2 regions of the Shewanella sp. S23-S33 genome follow, and region 2 is predicted to be linked to the other one. Evidence: predicted binding sites of a transcription regulator. Region 2 holds the regulator's gene; the other holds the start of a gene.

Region 1 (9,871 bases), on a different contig from region 2:
TTTCTGCCAGCACAGGCACAGGTTCTACGACAACTTCAGGCTCTGCCACTGCAGTGGTTTCAGTGCTATTGGTGTTCATTTCTGTAACGGCAGGCGTCGTCTCTGTGGTTTCTGGCTCTGGCGCACTTTCGAGCGTCATAGGTTCAGATGGCGGTGTTTCAGGCAATACAATAGGGGCGTTAGGGATGAGTTTAGATGAGTCAGAATCACCGCTGTAGTAATAATATCCTCCGGCAGAAAGTAGCACGACGAGCACTATCGCAAAAAGCGCAAAGCGATTGCTGCTAGAAGACGTCTCTTGAGGTGTTATTCTATCATCTTGATTAACTTGCATTTTACATCCTTCGCTTGAGTGTCAAGGTAACTTGGTGAATACATGCAGCTAACATTAAAGTGCAAGAGCGGGCTATTTGAAGGCCGCAGGTTCATTTTGCAAGTTTCCATGCGCTTGTCTATAGCGCTTAGCTGAACATAAACAATTTATTTCGAGTAAAGGCTGATGTTACGCCTCGTTCTTTACCCTTTAATATTTGCGGCCTAAGCCTGCACATAGTGCTGTCTGTGCCCGAGCCAACGTAAAATAATTGCATCGACTTTTTCGGGAGCTTGCGCCATTACATGGCTCGCTAATTTCTGAATGTGTGGGATCAAAGCTTGATCGCGCACCAGATCGGCAATTTTGAGCTCAGCCAGTCCTGTTTGCTTAGTGCCAAGCACTTCACCCGGGCCACGAATTTCTAAATCTTTCTGCGCTATGATGAAACCATCATTGCTTTGTCTGAGTACGCTCAGTCTTTGGGTGGCGGTATGGCTCAACGGCGCCTTGTAGAGTAACACACAATGGCTTGCGATGGCGCCTCGACCGACTCGTCCGCGCAGTTGATGTAGTTGTGCTAGACCTAAACGTTCAGGGTTTTCAATGATCATCAGGCTGGCATTAGGCACGTCGACGCCCACTTCAATCACGGTTGTCGCTACCAGTAGATGAATAATGCCTGCCTTAAAGTCGGCCATGATTTGCTGTTTCTCGGCGCTCTTTAATCTGCCATGCACTAGGCCAATATTGAGCTCGGGCAGGGCGAGGCGCAGTTCTTCGGCCGTGTCTTCGGCGGCTTGGCATTCGAGCACTTCGGATTCTTCAATCAGAGTACACACCCAATAGGCCTGACGTTTATCTGTGATGACGGCGTTACGCACCCGTTCAAGCACTTCGTTGCGGCGTGAATCGGCAATCGCCACTGTGGTTACTGGAGTTCGTCCCGGCGGCAATTCATCGATAATGGACGTGTCGAGATCCGCATAGGCTGTCATCGCTAGCGTGCGCGGGATCGGCGTTGCCGTCATGATCAATTGATGCGGATGGAAACCTTGGCTCACGCCCTTTTCCCGCAGACCTAAGCGTTGGTGTACGCCGAATCTGTGCTGCTCATCTATGATAATTAACGCGAGTTTATTAAAGACCACATGCTGCTGGAAGATGGCATGGGTGCCAATCACCATTTGGGCTGCGCCGGATTCAATATCCGCAAGGGATTGGGTTCTGGCCTTGCCTTTGAGTTTACCCGCTAGCCAACCGACTTTAAGCCCGAGTGGTTCAAACCAAGCGGCAAAGTTAGTTGCATGCTGTTCGGCCAATAGCTCGGTCGGCGCCATCATGGCGACTTGATAACCGTTTTCAATCGCTTGCAGCGCAGCCATCGCCGCGACTAAGGTTTTACCCGAGCCCACATCCCCTTGCACTAAGCGCATCATAGGGTGCGGCTTTTCTAAATCTTTGCCTATATCGGCCACCACTCTTTGCTGGGCGCCTGTGGGCTTAAAGGGCAAAGCGGCAAGGAAGGGATTGAGCAACTGCCCCGTGGCCTGCATGGTCACTGCTGCATCTAAATTACTGCGCTGCCTTAGGCGTAGCATGCTGAGATTATGGGCGAGCAACTCTTCCTGCACCAGTCGCTGCTGGGCTGGGTGTTGGCCTAACTCTAAATCGAACTGAGAGATCCCCGCAGGAGGTCGATGTAGCGTCTGCAGCGCTTGTTTAAGGCTGATGTTATTCGGTTGCAACTGAGGTGGTAGCAGCTCAGTTAAACCGCCATCTTCCAGTAATGCCAAAGCTTGCTCGGTCAGCTTTAGCCAACTCGCCTGTTTTAAGCCCTCAGTTGTGGGATAAATCGGCGTTAGGGTATCGCTCAGGTGAACATCTTCACCGGGATAGACGACTTTGTATTCTGGATGCACTATCTCGGCTTGGTGACCACCACGGCGCACTTCACCGTAGGCGCGGATCATTAAACCATTTTGCATGGCATTACGCTGGGCGACAGAAAAGTTAAAGAAGCGCAGGCTTAAGCTGCCCGTATCGTCGCGCACATTGCAGACCAGCATGCGCTTGCGGCCTTGGATGATTTGTGTCGATTGGATTTCAGCTTCTATAGTGCCATAACCGCCTAGGCTGAGGGCGGCAATGGGATAGATTTGAGTTCTATCTTCGTAGCGCAGGGGTAAGTGAAACAGCAGATCTTGTACTGTTGTGATGCCGAGCTTTGCGAGTTTCTCAGCGACCTTTTTGGCGACGCCTTTGAGGTCGGTGATCGGAACAAGATCCAATTGCTGCAAGTCGTTAGCACTCAATCACTGTGAATTTATACATATATTAACAGAGAATAAGCGTAAGGCAATCTCAAGGGGAATTAGGGTGTTATCAAATTTTGTTTGGAAGCATAGCTAATATCCTTCTGTGGCCTTAAGACCACAAAATTGTTGGTAAGATATCGTTAGGCTGAAAGCGTGGTTAACTGTGAGTGTTATTACAACCAGCCTTTTTGCTTGGCAATGCGGGCTGCATCGATTCGATTACTGGCATTGAGCTTGGCTATGGCTTCTGAGAGGTAGTTGCGAACAGTCCCTTCGGCGATAAAAAGAGTTTCGGCGATGTCGGAGGTGGATTTGCCTTCGCTAGCGAGGCGAAGAGCGCGGCGTTCTTTGTCGTTGAGCGGGTCGACATCGCCAATCGCCATCATGGCAAGTTCAGGATCGATCACTCGTTTTCCCGCCATCACTTGTTGAATCGCGTTGACTAAGGTTTCCGAGGGCGCATCTTTAAGCAGAAAGCCGCCCACACCCGCTTCGATGGCACGTTTAATATAGCCCGCACGGCCGAAGGTGGTAATGACCACTATCTTGGTTTGGCTATGTTGCTCCTTTAACCATGTGGCCAGCTCTAAGCCTGTGCGGCCGGGCATCTCGATATCCGTTAGCAAGAGATCAAAGCTTTGCTGTTTGAGTAAGCTTAGAGCTTCGTCGCCGTCACTCGCTTGGGTGATACTAAAACCCCCAGCAAGCGTGAGGAGTGCGGCGAGTGCTCCTCGCACCATAGCTTGATCTTCCGCCAATAAAATCTTCATTAATGTGTTGCTCCCTGCAAAGGCAAACTGACTGTAAATGTATATCCCTGTTCGAGATTATAGCTCAAGCTGCCGCCTAAACTGTCGAGGCGCTCGCGTATACCAGTGAGGCCATTACCCTCTATAAAAGGTTTGGCCGCGGCATTGTCTTTGACTTCGAGCAGCAGGCGGTCTGATTGCTTAGAAAAGTGGATAGAGCATTCACTTGCACCGCTATGGCGAAGAATATTATTAATGAGTTCGGTGAGGATCAAACTCAGTTGGCTTTCTGTGCTTGCACCTAGCTTGGGTAGCTCACCACTGAGCTCGACACTTAAGCCTTTATCCCTTAAGGATTTACAAAGCTGCGTCACGCAACTCTCTAGGCCCTTGTGTTTGTAGTCTGACACTGTGTGGCGGATCTGGCTTAAACTTTCCCTCGCAATTTGTCCTAGCTCAATCAGTTGGGTTGATGCGAGTTCATATTCTTGTTTTGCGATAAGTTTTTCGGCTAGCTCAGCCTTAAGGGCGATGGAAGATAGGCTATGCCCCATAATGTCGTGTAGATCCCGCGCGATACGTTCACGCTCAAGCATAGTGGCCAAGGTGGCAATTTCTTGGGCACTTTGCTGTTCTTTCAATTTATGCCGATAACGTCTGCGTTCGGCGACACCAAACATGCCCACGCCGAGCACTAATCCCGAGCCGTAAAGTGGAAAGTAGTAACTGTTAAAGTGGTAAATCTCATTGAGGGCAAACAACAGGCCGATGAGGGCTGCAATAGCCAACAGACAGGTCCGGAGAGGATAAAAAAAGCCAATGAAGAAGGCGGCAAAGGTAAATAGCGAGATAGAGCCTGGGTTGATTGGTGTGATCGCTATTGCTATGGCCACCATAATGAGAATGGGCAGATAGGCGCTACGGCTATTGCACTTATAGGTCCAAAAATAACTGGCAATAAAAGGAATTAACACGGCAAAACTGAGGGCGATTTTCCAGCTTGGATAGGGATTTATGGCAAGTGGGATCAGATAAAACACTAAGTTTATCAAATACACCCAAGCAAGTTTTCGTTCGAGCTGAAGGGGAGTGCTTATCATGATGCCTCTGTGTCACTGAGTTGGTTGTTGAATGCCCACCGATGGCATCTGTTTTAATTTATTCTTTTTAGGGATTGGCGCTATCGTCAGCGCCATAGATCCCCGTTAACAACTTTGTCTATTTTGCACTTAATTGCTGATTTTGTTGAAGCAAAAATTTTGCCCAACCATAATCTGCTTGTACTTTTATCGCTTGTTGCCAATCTTCAATCGCGCCTTGGCTATCGCCTAACTCCTGTTTAGCGAGCCCGCGCCACGTGTAGGCTTCGGCTTCACCCCAGCAAATGTTGTCGCAAGGCTGGGCGAATCTTTCTATGGCTGTAGTGGCTAAGGTCTTAGCATTTTGCATGCTGCCGCCAAATATGGCTGGCGTGTTATAGGCGGCGATGGCTTTAACAAGCGCTACCCGTGGATTTTGTGGGTCTAATTGTTCGGCACTGGCAATCGCCTTGGCGGATTTCATGCCGAGCGTTGCACCTTTACTATTGTCTAAGGCGATTTGCATGCCATAAACCGACGATAACAGGGCAAGGGATTCTGCATTCGCTTGGCTGGTTTCGAGTGCTTCTAATGTGGTTTGCGCTGTAGTCAGTGCGCTGCTAGCGAGTGTTTTCTGCCCCATTACATTGGCACTGATGGCTAAGCGATAGTTCGCATAGGCTTTATCATAATCTTGAGTGCTACCGCTCAGTTGTTGTAATTGCGTTAGATTCATCGCATTCGAGGCCGCGTCTACATTGGTGATGTTAGTGTTTGATGGCGTTACTGCAAACGAGTGAGTACTGATAAGCAAAAAGCTGGAGGCGAGGAGTAATGTTTTCATGGTATTTCCTTATTGAGTGAGTTTCCCAATGTTTGGGTACGGGCTCATTATCAGAAATTCGATAGAAGAAGTGCAGACACAAAGGTCATGGCTTTGGCATGACAAATGTCATCAGTTGAGTTGTGTGCTTATATTTTTTATGAGGTGTGCTTTAAAGAAAGTGCGTGATTAATAAAGTGGACAATACCTAGAGAGCAAAACACCGGAGAGGCTCCGGTGTTTTTTTATCGCAAATGATCAGCTAAGTGTTATACCACAGCTTGAGTGCTCGCTTGGTTTATTAGGTAGCCCAAGTAACCTAAGTAGCACAGTAGTAATACTGAACCTTCGCGGCGGCCAATACGAAATCCTGTCCAAGCGAAAGGTAAAATCATGATGGCAAATGCCAACATCACTATGAAATCAAAGGGTTGGAAGCCAAGTGATGATACTGGCTGTACTATTGCAGTAATACCTAAAATACCCAAAATATTGAATATGTTAGAACCAACAACGTTACCTATGGCTATGTCACTCTGCCCTTTCAGTGCCGCGAGAACAGAAGTTACTAACTCTGGCATACTGGTACCAATCGCCACGATCGTTAAGCCGATAATGACTTCACTGATACCGAAGGTCTTGGCTAAATCTACTGCGCCGTTGACAAATAAAATACCGCCACCGACTAACATACCAATACCGACTAAGATAAATAGGGCTGAAAGTAGCGGATTATTTGGACCTGCTTCAATCTCTTCCTCTTCATTACCATTTTTCGAGCTGATGTAACTAAAGGCTAAATAACCGAACAGTAGTGACAGTAATATCACACCGTCAATTAGGCTGAGCTCGCCATCTAACAAGAGTGCCCAGAACAACATGGAAGCCAATATCATCAAAGGGATATCACGCTTTACGACTTGAGATTGCACTTGAATAGGGCGGATAAGTGCCGTGATGGCTAAAATCAAACCTATGTTAGCAATGTTAGAGCCAATAACGTTACCTAAGGCGATACCGCTGTTTCCTGCTAGAGCAGACTTTATACTCACAGCCAGTTCTGGTGCACTAGTACCAAAGGCTACAATAGTTAAGCCTATGATAAGTGGCGTAATACCTAAACGTAGAGCGATTGAACTCGCGCCACGAACTAGGGCTTCTGCGCCTAAGGTTAAAATAATAAAACCGCCAATAATCGATAGTGTAATTAGCATCGTTAGACTCTGTTAAACCTAATATTGAATGGAAAAGTACAAGGGAATTGCCCCTTGGCCGACTGGCGCACATGATACGTGGTTTTATCGGATTTTGACAGAATATGTCATAAAAAAGCACACCCTAGGTGTGCTTAGTTTTAGCTGATGACCATACTCGCCAACTGATTGTTTGGTCTAGTTATTTTTGAGTCAATTCATCTTCCCAGCGGACTTGGGCGCCACGAATGCCGTCAACTCGTTCGCTAAAGGCTTTTTCAAGCACATGGCGTTTGATTTTGAGGGTAGGCGTGAGCGCATCATTCTCAATCGTCCAAGGATCACTGACCACGACAATCGCATCGACATGTTCGTGTGACTCTAAGTGCGGATTAACGCTATCGAGTGTCGCTTTGAGTGAGGTGCGGACTTCTTCGCGGGCTTGTAGATTTGCCCCTTCGGATAACTGCACTAGTGCGATGGGATGTGGCAGACCAGAACCAATCACGCAGATCAGTTCAACATGGGGATCCTGTGCCAGTTTACGTTCGATAGGCACGGGCGCTACATATTTGCCCTTGGCGGTTTTAAAGTTGTCTTTCACTCGGCCAGTAATAGTGACACAACCATCGGCATCAATTGAGCACAGATCGCCTGTGTGGAAAAAACCATCAGCATCGAATGCCGCTGCAGTAGCTTCAGGTTGAAGATAATAAGCTGTCATTAATCCCGGACTCTTGAGCAGTAGCTCACCATCCTCGCCTTGGCGGATCTGGCAATCCTCAACTGGGCGGCCAACAGTACCAATTTTACGCGCATCAAAAGGATAGTTGATGATCGAATAGGCACAGTTTTCTGTCATACCCCAAGCTTCGCAGATATTAAGACCAATACTGTGATACCAGTGGATCAGTGATGGCGGAATAGGCGCCGAGCCAGAGCCGAGTAGACGACAATGGTTCAAGCCTAAACCCTTATGGATTTTGTATTTCACAAAGCTGCTAAGCAGTGGGATTTTCAGCAATAGATTAAGTTTACTGGCCCCAATTTTGTCGATAATGTTTTTCTGAAACAGGCTCCATAACCGTGGTACCGAGAAGAATACCGTTGGTTTTGCCCGTTGAACATCGACAACGAAGGAGTCGAGGCTTTCAACGAAAGCCACCACACTACCTGAGTAGAAGGATGAGCCTTCAATCGCAACGCGCTCTGTGATGTGGGCTAAGGGTAAATAGGATAAAAGTCTATCGTCGCCATCGGTGCGCAGGTCACGCACTACCGCTTGGCAAGTCCAGCCATAGCTGGCGAAGGTTTGAATCGCGCCCTTAGGTTGGCCAGTCGAGCCAGAGGTATAGATGAGTGTCATCACTTGATCTGGAGTAGGCAGCGGGGCGTTAACTAAGGGGTATCCTAGCTTAAGCAACTGTTCCCATTGATATTGGGCTGGCATCGTATCATAGGGCATGGCAAGGCGTAGTAGCTCGCCGCCGACACCAGCCTCTTGGTCTGCCCAATGGTCAAGCTTGCCGAGAAAAATGGCTTTTGCACCACTGTGTTGCAGCACATAGCGAATCGTGTCTGTGTTGGCGGTAGGGTAAATAGGTACGCTGACATAGCCGCCGTGCATCAACGCGAGGTCGGTGATAAACCATTCGGCACAGTTTTTAGAGAGAACGGCAATTTTATCACCACGCTCTAAGCCTAAGTGATGTAAGGCACCGGCAAGTTGTTGAACTTTTTCTTGAACTTCAGCCCAAGTAAAATCAAGGAATTGACCCTTGATCGGTTGGCGTAAATAGACTTGGTCCCCCTGAGTATTAGCCCAGTGCGCCAGCATTTCAATTGGCGTCTTAATCGCTGTATCCATTGGCAATTCCCTGTTATTTATTGTTCTTTTGGCTGTACCCAGTATGGCGAGTTTTGTGAGCTCGCGCAAATAGTTTACAAGATTGTAAAATATGAGAATGGAGCGCAAAGCCTACAAGTTGAGTGTGAAAGCAAGATGAAGAGAGTGGCAAGCGGGGGGGGGGAGTGTGTTGGCAACAAAAAAAGCGCCGTAGCGCCTTTTTGTTTATAGAAGGTGAAATGCTAGCGCTTACAGCTCCATCACGCCGTCCATTTCAACTTGAGAATCCTTCGGCAATTGCTTCACGCCGATAGCAGCACGGGCTGGATATGGCTGGCTGAAGTAACGGCTCATGATTTCATTCACTTTAGCGAAGTGGCTTAAATCAATCAGGAAGATGTTGAGCTTAACGATATCGTTGATTGAACCACCCGCAGCAGCACAAACCGCCGTTAGGTTTTCAAATACTTGCACGACTTGTGCTTCAAAATCATCGCTGACAATTTGCATTGTGCTTGGCACGAGCGGGATCTGGCCAGATAAATACACTGTGCTGCCGACTTTAACCGCTTGTGAATAAGTGCCTATGGCCGCTGGGGCGTTTTCGGTCGCTATGATGATTTTTTCTGCCATGACGCTCTCTTTAGTGTTGAGTTAATTAACGATTACGGGACGTGCGCAGTACTTCGGGCAGTACCCTAATTCGGCGCATCACGTTGGCTAAATGGATCCTGTCTTTCACCGAAATCCGCAGGTTGATCAAATACACGCGACCATCACGTTCTTCAGTGCTGAGGTTGTGAATGTTTGAACCTTCGGCGGCAATGATCGAGGTGATCTTCGCCAGTGCACCTTGGTGGTTAACAATTTCCACCCGCAGATTGGCTTGGTAATCAACGCCTTCAACATTATCCCATTGTACGGGAATATACTTGTCTGGCTCGCCTTGATAACCACGAATATTGGCACAGTTTTCCATGTGCACCACTAAGCCCTTACCTTGGCTCACGTGGGCTATCACGGCATCACCTGGGATGGGGCGGCAACAGTTAGCGAAGGTAACGAGCATGCCTTCGGCGCCACGAATTGGCATCATGTGGCCGTCGCGACTCTCTTGATTCTCAAGATTATCGCCAATCAAACGCTGGGCGATAACAATACTCATGGCATTGCCAAGGCCGATGTCGGCGAGCAGCGAATCGAGCGTTGTATGTTTAGTATCGCGGATCACTTTTTCAATCTGCTCAGGCGCAATGCTGTCGAGTTTAGTTTTGCCTAGCGCATGGTTGAGTAGGCGGCGACCGAGTGCAATCGCATCATCACCTTTAAGGCTTTTCAGCACTTGGCGGATTTTAGCGCGAGCTTTACCGGTTACCACAAAGTTTAACCAAGCGGCATTCGGACGCGCGCCTTTGGCGGTAATGATTTCAACGGTTTGGCCTGAAATTAACGGCTGACTGAGCGGATACGCTTGGCGGTTAACACGGGCGCCGACGCAGGTATTACCTACATCCGTATGCACTTCGTAGGCAAAGTCTACCGCGGTGGCA
Region 2 (9,871 bases):
TTTTACATATTTAATCCCTTGCCACAGCATTAGCCCTGCAAATACGGCTGCCATCGAAAACCACTGCAATGCATAGCCCCAATGTTTTTGTGCTGACAGTGGGAAAGGTTGCCAAGGATGGGGCAATGTGAGGGAAGGTAATTGCTCTGGTTGCAACACGACAGGTAACACTGGGTGCCCTAATACCTTAGCCATTTCGGGCATATTTAAATTTTGAAAGCGAATACTTGTCCCTGTTTCTGCCATTAAAGCTTGGCTCAAGGGATTGATTTGCTTTTGATAAAGCCTGCCTTCGATATTTAATGCCCCGCTTAGGGGAGTGATGTGGGGCAACTCATCCCGATGGGAGCCTGCGGCAACAAAGCCTAACTCGACCAGCAACCAAGGTTTTTCAACTTCTACTTGCAATGGTTGGAAGGCTAAATAGCCCACTTGACCTTGATAGATTTGATTATCCAGTAGCCAGATTTGTGAGCTTGCGGGAGTGGCGCGTACTTGCAGTCGATAACCCGTTACGCCTTCTTTGCTGACCTTGAGCTGGAGCTGCTCAAAACTTAATGGCAGCAAAGCTTGCCTTGCTTCCATTTGGGCTAAAAGCGTCGTTTTATCTTCACCACGGGCTAACTGCCATAAACCCAACTTGACCAATATAGTTAATACAGCCACAGTCAATATCAGTAGAAAAACCGTTAATTTATTCAGCAGAACATGAGGATATTGTATGAATAGCCTGTTCATTTTTAAGTTGGTCTTAGTTCTGCTGTTGCTATTCATCATTTTTAATCTAGGTCGCGCCTTGTTTATTATGGGGAAAGGTGATGAAAAAGTGTCTATGAGCCGTTATCTTGGGCGGCGAGTGATTTTCTCCGTGCTCGTTATCCTGTTATTGCTGGTGGCCTTAGGGACTGGGTTAATTAGCCCCAATCCCACGCCTTACTAAAGCACTAGAGAACGTAAACGAAAATAAACAAACACAGCCAGACCACATCCACAAAGTGCCAATACCAACTCCCCGCTTGGAACGCAAAATGTTTATCTGCGCTAAAGTGCCCCTTCAACACTCTGAAAAACAACACGAATAAAAAGAGAGTCCCCAGAGTGACATGCATGCCGTGAAAGCCAGTTAACAGGAAGAAGGTGTTGCCATAAATCCCAGAGGTTAGGGTGAGTCCCATTTCCCGGTAGGCATGCATATATTCTTCTGCCTGTAAGGCAAGGAAACCCATACCCAAGAGTATGGTGATACCAAGCCAGAGAGTAATGGCAGAACGTTTACCTTTTTCTAGGCTGACATGGGCGAAATGTAAGGTAACTGAGGAGGTTAGCAGTACGATAGTGTTGATTAATGGCAGTCCAGTCCATGGCATAGCTTGGGTTTTAGTGCCATCTGGCGTAGTAATGAGCGGCCAAATAGCTTCAAACTGAGGCCAGAGCACTTCGTGGGTCATGGCATTATTCGATGCGCCACCGAGCCAAGGCACTGCGAACATGCGGGCATAAAATAGTGCCCCGAAAAAAGCTCCGAAAAACATGACTTCCGAAAAAATAAACCAGCTCATACCTTGGCGAAACGATCGATCCATTTGGCTAGAATAGAGCCCTGCCATCGACTCTTGGATCACGGTTCTAAACCAACCTACCAGCATGAATAGGATCACAGCTATCCCAACCAGCAGCACATAACCGCCACCGGATGCACCTGATTTCAACTGTTGCACGAAAAGGCCTGCACCAGAGGCGATTAAGAACAAGCCAATGGCACCTACAATAGGCCAGACACTTTGGGATGGAACGTAGTAAGACTGATGTTTCGTTGTCATTTTGCAGCTCCTTGCTCTATGGCAGACGCTAACTGCTTGTCGGTAATGTCGTAGAGAGTGTAAGAGAGGGTCAGAGTGTGGATAGACTCAGGTAACTGAGGATCCACATAGAAAATGAGCGGCAGCTCAGCGCTAGTGTCCGCCGCTAAGGGTTGTTGATTAAAGCAAAAGCATTCTGTTTTATTAAAATAAGCGGCACCTTGTCCGGGCGAAACTGAAGGTATCGCTTGGCCAATCGTTGCTTTAGCGGACATATTGCGCGCCAAAAATGCCGTATGAATTAGCTCGCCAGGGTGAACTTCGAGCCGCTTGGTTTGTGGCGCAAATGTCCATGGCATGCCTGTTTGTACCTGAGAAATAAATTCTACAGTCACTATTCGGCTTGTATCTACTGTGATTGCTTGATAACTACTCGCGGTATTGGAGGGTTTTCCATTGATACCGAGTTGCTCGCACAACACATCGTAGAGCGGCACCAGCGCGAATCCAAAGCCAAACATGCCAATACAGCCGAGAACTAACATGCTGATAAGTTTACGATTTGACTTAGGTTTATCTTGCTGGTGTTGGGTTGCCATTTCATTTCACCTCAGGTGGTGTCGTGAAGGAGTGGTAAGGCGCAGGGCTTGGCAATGTCCACTCTAAACCCTCGGAACCTTCCCAAGGTTTAGCGGGAGCTTTTTCGCCGCCACGGATGCACTTAATTACTAAAACTAAGAAAATCAATTGCGATAAGCCGAAGGCAAACCCACCAATCGAGACGATTTGATTAACATCGGCAAATTGAATCGAGTAGTCAGGGATACGCCTTGGCATTCCTGCCAGCCCAAGGAAATGCATCGGGAAAAACAGCACGTTGACCGAAATCACCGAACACCAGAAATGCCATTGTCCCAGTCGTTCGTTGTACATGTGTCCCGTCCACTTAGGTAGCCAGTAATAGGCCGCTGCCATGATGGAGAAAATCGCACCAGTTACGAGTACATAATGGAAATGTGCCACAACAAAATAAGTATCGTGGTACTGGAAGTCGGCGGGTGTAATGGCGAGCATTAATCCCGAAAAACCGCCAATAGTGAAGAGTATGATAAAGGCTACAGCAAACAGCATGGGCGTTTCGAAACTGAGTGAGCCGCGCCACATAGTGGCAACCCAGTTAAACACTTTCACCCCAGTTGGCACTGCAATCAACATAGTGCAATACATGAAGAACAGCTCGGCAAACACTGGCATACCTGTGGTGAACATATGGTGCGCCCATACGAGGAACGACAGAATTGCAATACTAGCGGTAGCATAAACCATGGATGCATAGCCAAATAAGGGTTTACGACTGAAGGCGGGGACTATGGCAGAGATGATGCCAAAGGACGGCAAGATCATGATGTAGACTTCAGGGTGGCCGAAGAACCAGAAAATATGCTGGAACATCACAGGATCGCCGCCGCCAGCCGCATCGAAGAAACTCGTGCCGAAAAACTTATCGGTCAGCACCATAGTCACTGCGCCCGCGAGTACGGGCATAACCGCGATCAGGAGGAATGCCGTGATAAGCCAAGTCCAGACAAACAATGGTAACTTCATCCATGTCATGCCTGGCGCGCGTAAATTCACTATGGTCACAATCACGTTGATCGCGCCCATGATCGAACTAATCCCCATGATGTGAATAGAAAATACAAAGAGCGCCGTGCTATCTGGACTATAAGTTGTTGATAGTGGTGCGTAGAAGGTCCAACCAAAGTTAGGTCCGCCACCTTCCATAAATAGCGAACTGAGAAGAATAGTGAAGGCGAAGGGGAGTATCCAAAAACTCCAGTTATTCATCCGTGGCAGCGCCATATCGGGCGCTCCTATCATCATAGGGATCAGCCAGTTAGCGAGCCCTGTAAAGGCCGGCATTACCGCGCCGAATACCATGATCAACCCATGAACAGTTGTCATTTGGTTGAAAAAGTTGGGCTCGACCAATTGTAATCCAGGTTGAAAGAGTTCAGCGCGGATCACCATGGCCATAGCGCCACCGGTTAAGAACATAATGAAGCTGAACCATAAATACAAAGTACCTATGTCTTTATGGTTGGTGGTTAGCAGCCAGCGCATGATGCCCTTTGGCGCACCATGATGATGGTCATCATGGGCTGCGGTTTGATCTTGAGTCGTAGTGCTCATCATTATCCCCTACTGTCCATGACTTGCGATATCAGCAGGTTGCACTGTATCGCCGGTATTGTTACCCCAAGCATTGCGTTCATAGGTAATGACTGCTGCAAGTTGCTGTGGGCTAAGCTGTTTGCCAAATGCCTGCATAGCCGTGCCCGTTTTGCCGTGCATCACAATATCGATGTGATTGGCGACTGGTCCAATGGCGATAGCACTACCCACTAGCGCGGGGAAGGCGGGTGGTATTCCTGCACCTGTCACTTGATGGCAGGCAGCACAGAAGGTCGCGTAGACAGTTTCACCTTCGGCCATGAGGGCGTCATGGCTGAGTGTGGGGAGGCTTGCGGGATCGACTGCAGCTGAGACGTCTGTTGCAGGTGCGGGTGTTGGGGTTGTACTGCTTGGTACCGCGGCGGATGTTTGTGCAGAACTGCCGTTCATGTACTCGTTTACGTCTTTGGCTTGCACTGCATCGCCAGTATTATTGCCCCAAGCATTACGCTCGTAGGTAGTCACTGCCGCGATTTCTTGTGCAGTCAATTGCTTACTAAACGCTTGCATGGCTGTACCCGTTTTACCGTTGAGCACAATTTCAAGGTGACCGCTGAGTGGTCCTGTTGCAATCGGGCTACCTTTAAGGTGCGGAAATACGCCTTGCAACCCTTCGCCATTGGGCTGGTGGCAGGCTGCGCAGTGCCCGAGGTAAACTTGTTCGCCTAGAGTCATCAACTCTTCTTTACTTAGGGTTTGTGATAAAGCGGCTTGAGCGGCTTCAGCCGCAGCACCTGCGGCTTGTTTCTGCTCTGTGACCCAAGCCTCAAACTCGGCTTCGGGTAACGCTTGTACTACGATAGGCATAAAACCATGGTCTTTACCGCAGAGCTCGGCGCATTGACCACGGTAAATGCCGGGTTTGTCGATGCGAGTCCAAGCTTCATTGATAAATCCAGGGTTGGCATCTTTCTTAATTGCAAAGGCGGGTACCCACCAAGAATGGATGACATCCTCTGAAGTCATCAGAAAGCGGATTTTGCGGTTTATTGGTAGAACGAGCGGTTTATCGACTTCCAATAGATAGTTTTCACCCTTGGTTTCGGTGCCTTCGATTTGTGCTCTGGGTGTTGTCAGTATGCTATAAAAATCAATATCTTGATCGAAATAGCTGTAATGCCATTTCCATTGTGAACCCGTGACTTTTACGGTGAGATCGGCGTTGCTGGGATCTTCCATTGCGATTAAAGTTTTTGTCGCTGGAATCGCCATTAAGATCAAAATGATAAATGGCAGAATCGTCCAAGCGATTTCAACTTTAGTGCTTTCGTGAAAGTGGGACGCGACAGCGCCTTTGGATTTTCTGTGGTTGATCATGGCGTAAATCATGACGCCAAAGACCACTAGGCCTATTGCGCAGCAGATATACAAGATGGTCATGTGCAAGTGATAAACCTTGCCACTGATCTCGGTCACGCCAGGGGTCATGTTGAACCGCATGTCTGCGGCGGTCAACGGTGGTGCGAAAAGCACCACGAGTAAACAATACAACAATTGCTTCACAAGACTTCTCCTCTGCCAATTGCGAATAGCAACTACAAAGAAGAGCAACACAGTAAGTCTCAACTCTATGCAAACTCTTCAGTTCCCAAAAAAGCTTTTTTGACTTCAACGTGCGTTGGCGGCTGTTACTTTTAATCAAGTATTGTTACTGCTGGTAATTAGCCACGCTGGCACATACTGCTGAAATAAATCTGTTCTCTATTTTTAGTGGCGCTTCGAGTTCGATAAATACTCGATTCATTGACCACGGTGGGTGATATATCATCACCGACTTAATCAACCATACTTGCTGTTTAAATATTGATCAAGATCACTTATTTATCTAATTATCTGAAAAATTGCCAAAAAAAAGCCTCACATTCATAGGTGAGGCGGCTTTCAAGGTAAAAAATTAAATGAATATTTAGTGTACAGCGCTAAAAAAAGATTGCTGGCCGAAGAGATTGCCTTGCTCAATACGTACGTCTGCATGTAAGTGACTGTTTACGTCTTCAAGCACTATGCCCATAGCTCTGGCACTTTTAGCCACGATTTGTAGGCGTCGATTATCCCGCGCATCTAATGATTGAGTCCAAGTAATGACTGCACTGGACGTACCACTTGTCAGGGCTTTTTCCATCGCCCACAGGGTTTCGACTTCATCTTTAGCATGTACCAGCAAAACTCTATCCATACGCACACCCGCGTTAGCGAGCGTTTGCTTGTAGCCAATACTTGGTGGGTTGATGAGCACTAACCAACGGCCCTGTTGGCTTAACTGAGCGAGTTGTGCACTCAGATGAATTAATTCTTGGCGACCTTGAGTCTTAGTTGGCATGCAGGCGATAGGCGCATGGTGCCAGTCATAGTCGGCATCACGGACTTCATCGAGCCACAAGCCCGGATGGCGGGGGGCATTGCCAAGTAGTTTATTCATAGCCAATCTCCATTACGGATCACACCGACGGCGAGTCCTTCAATTGTTAAACTTTGGAAGCCTAAATCCACTTTAATCGGGGAGTAATCTTCATTTTCGGCATGTAGATAGACCACATTACCTTTTTTTTCGAAACGTTTAACAGTGACATCGTCATCGACTCTAGCGACAACCACTTGACCATTTCTAGCTTGTTCTACTTTATGAACTGCCAGTAAATCACCTTCGAGAATGCCGATATTTTTCATGCTGTCGCCTTTTACTCGCAGTAAAAAATCGGCGGCGGGATGGAACATGCTTGGGTCGACTTGGTAGTACTGTTCAACATGTTCTTGGGCGAGGATAGGTTCACCTGCGGCCACTTGGCCGATGAGCGGTAAACCTGTTTCAGTCAAATCTTCGATTTCCGCAGGCAGACGAATGCCCCGAGATGTGCCAGGCATGATCTCAATGCAGCCCTTTTTCGCCAACGCTTTAAGGTGTTCTTCAGCCGCATTGGCGCTCTTAAAACCTAAACGGGTTGCGATTTCTGCCCGAGTGGGTGGCATGCCAGTATCGGCAATATTTCGTTTAATTAGCTCTAAAATTTCAGCTTGGCGTGGCGTCAAAGGTCTCATGGTGTTTCCTGTTTTTCTATACAGTTACTGTTAGTATATACAGTATTATTTGCAGCGCAAGTATTAACCACTTTTTAGCTATGTTGGAGAGAATTAGCGAATATTGCCCATAGTCTGGTATTCTATCGGGCTAGTAAACGCACTTAATTGCATAAGAATAATGCCTAAACACGACTCTCTTTGGTTGAAATCATTACGTTGGATCCAAAAACACTTAGTGCACACTATTGTGGTGCCTCAGGATCCCTTTGCCGATCTGAATCTGGATGCTTCCAGACCCCTTGTTTATGTGATGAAAACAGAATCCCTCAGTGACATCGCTGCTTTGAGCGAAATAACGGCTAAGTTAGGCTTACCAAGCCCTTATGAGCCTCTAGTGGCTAATGGTGTGATTGCGCCTCGGGTTGTCTGTCTTCAAGGACGTAAGCCACTGTTTGGCGAACGTGCTGGTAATGAGCCTTTCCTCGAATGCTTTATGCGTTTGTTAGCCGTGCATAAGGAACGTCCTGAATTGGATATTCAACTTGTGCCCGTGAGCTTGTATTGGGGTCGAACGCCAGGGAAAGAAGACGACACTATGAAGGCGGCCGTATTTGAGCGGGAAAACCCGACTTGGCTACGCAAGTGCTTGATGATTCTGTTCTTAGGTCGACATAACTTCGTGCAGTTTTCGAATGCCGTATCCCTGCGTTACATGGCTGACGAACATGGCACCGACATGGGGATTGCCCATAAGTTAGCACGGGTTGCGCGCGTGCATTTCCGTCGTCAACGTAAGGTAATGACAGGGCCTGTGCTGCCAAACCGCCAAGCACTGTTTCATTCGTTGCTCAAATCTGAGTCGCTGCGCAAAGCGATTCAAGAAGAAGCCGCCAGTAAAAAGATTTCTGAGACCCAAGCGCGCGAGACGGCTATTGAGTATCTCGATGAAATCGCTGCCGATTACTCAGATAGTTTAGTGCGTATTGCTGAGCGTTTCTTAACTTGGCTGTGGAACAAGCTTTACAGCGGGATCAACATTAAAGGTGCCGAGCAAGTTCGCCAGCTGCACCACGACGGCCACGAAATTATTTATGTGCCTTGCCATCGTAGCCACATGGATTACCTACTGTTATCGTATATTTTGTATTATCAAGGCATGGTTCCGCCGCACATTGCTGCTGGCATTAACCTCAATTTCTGGCCCGCGGGACCTATGTTCCGTCGCGGTGGTGCCTTCTTCATCCGCCGTAGTTTTAATGGTAACAAGCTGTACACCGCAGTATTTCGTGAGTATTTAGATCAGCTGTTTGCTAAAGGTTATTCAGTGGAATACTTCTCCGAAGGTGGCCGTTCACGTACTGGCCGTCTGTTGGCGCCGAAAACTGGCATGATCGCCATGACGATGAACAGCGTACTGCGCGGTATTGAACGTCCTGTCACACTTGTGCCTGTGTATTTAGGCTATGACCATGTGATGGAAGTGGCGACTTACCATAAAGAGTTAAGCGGTAAGAAAAAGAAAAAAGAATCTGTGTGGCAGGTGTTCGGTGCCATTCGCAAATTAGGTAATTTTGGCCAAGGTTATGTGAATTTTGGCGAGCCTATTACCCTGCAAAATTTCTTAAATGAGCGTGCGCCAAACTGGCGTGCTGAGTTGGCCGATGATCCCGAGCAGAAACCAAGTTGGTTAACGCCAGCGGTAAACGTGCTGGCTAATCGGGTGATGACGCGTATCAATGATGCCGCAGCCGCGAGTTCTGTGACTTTGACTAGCTTAGTTTTACTGGCGACAGATCAAAACGCCTTAGAACGTAGTCTGCTGGAGCGTCAGCTTGATTTGTATCTGACCCTACTCAAAAAAGTGCCTTACACTTCTTATACATCTGTTGCCGAAGGTGATGGTAAGCATTTAGTGCAGCAAGGTTTAGAGCTGAACAAGTTTGTTGTTAGTGCCGATCCTTTAGGGGAAATAGTGTCTATTGAAGCGAGTCAGGCTGTGTCTATGACTTACTATCGTAACAATATCATTCACTTATTTATTGTTCCTTCATTAATTGCGAGTTGTTTAACCCATAATGAACAGATCCTGCGCCAGCAAGTGGTTTCAATCGTTGCCGATTTTTATCCACTGCTAAAAGCCGAACTCTTCATGGGAATTAAAGACTTACCAGCCTATGTTGAGCAAGTGCTGGATTTCCTGATTGGGCAAGATTTAGTGGTTGAGACTGATACCTTAACTGTCGTGCCTGAGCACTCAAGCCAATTATTGTTGTTAGCCAGTTCAGTGAGTGAAACTCTGCAACGCTACGCTATTATTTTCAATCTGTTAGCGAACAGACCTAAAATGGAGCGCTCAGAACTTGAGTCTGAGAGCCATTTACTCGCCCAGCGTTTAGGGGCTTTACATGGTATTACCGCGCCTGAGTTCTACGATAAAAAACTCTACGGTACTTTGAGCGTGAAGCTTAAAGAATTGGGATATCTGGCGGATAGTGAAGATAAGTCCAATATCAATCGCATACGAGATCAGGCCAATAGCTTATTACGTCCGTCAGTGAGACAAACGATAGTGGCGAGTGTCACCGCGGAGCACACAGTTTAATGGCAAATCATATGAATGCGGCTAAGCATAAGCCCGCAGGTAAGTCCTTGCTCGGTGGTGCCATGATTATTGCTGGCACGACCGTAGGTGCTGGGATGTTTTCTCTGCCGGTGGTCGGTGCAGGTATGTGGTTTGGCTATTCGATTTTGATGTTATTGGGCATTTGGTTTTGCATGTTGATGTCGGGTTTATTGTTGCTCGAAACCAATTTACATTT

The links. Region 2 encodes LexA, which represses DNA repair genes until DNA is damaged. Its sites were predicted from a motif close to TACTGTATNNNNATACAGTA; they were not measured.
Region 1: the regulator LexA is predicted to act here: its motif matches at 2,630-2,649, upstream of recG (ATP-dependent DNA helicase RecG).

What each region holds. Positions count from the first base shown of each region.
Region 1 is NZ_JBHFFD010000076.1:61,074-70,944, reverse strand. Features, by position in the region: gene ACHA99_RS21885 (DUF3014 domain-containing protein) at 1-334, opposite strand, end outside; gene recG (ATP-dependent DNA helicase RecG) at 538-2,613, opposite strand; gene ACHA99_RS21875 (DNA-binding response regulator) at 2,805-3,401, opposite strand; gene ACHA99_RS21870 (sensor histidine kinase) at 3,401-4,480, opposite strand; gene ACHA99_RS21865 (hypothetical protein) at 4,599-5,303, opposite strand; gene ACHA99_RS21860 (calcium/sodium antiporter) at 5,552-6,496, opposite strand; gene ACHA99_RS21855 (AMP-binding protein) at 6,678-8,342, opposite strand; gene ACHA99_RS21850 (RidA family protein) at 8,571-8,954, opposite strand; gene spoT (bifunctional GTP diphosphokinase/guanosine-3',5'-bis pyrophosphate 3'-pyrophosphohydrolase) at 8,980-9,871, opposite strand, start outside.
Region 2 is NZ_JBHFFD010000043.1:40,421-50,291, reverse strand. Features, by position in the region: gene ACHA99_RS10990 (SURF1 family protein) at 1-723, opposite strand, end outside; gene ACHA99_RS10985 (DUF2909 family protein) at 722-940, shown strand; gene ACHA99_RS10980 (cytochrome c oxidase subunit 3) at 945-1,820, opposite strand; gene ACHA99_RS10975 (cytochrome c oxidase assembly protein) at 1,817-2,398, opposite strand; gene ctaD (cytochrome c oxidase subunit I) at 2,400-3,992, opposite strand; gene coxB (cytochrome c oxidase subunit II) at 4,002-5,537, opposite strand; gene ACHA99_RS10960 (cell division inhibitor SulA) at 5,941-6,453, opposite strand; gene lexA (transcriptional repressor LexA) at 6,450-7,070, opposite strand; gene plsB (glycerol-3-phosphate 1-O-acyltransferase PlsB) at 7,231-9,654, shown strand; gene mtr (tryptophan permease) at 9,654-9,871, shown strand, end outside.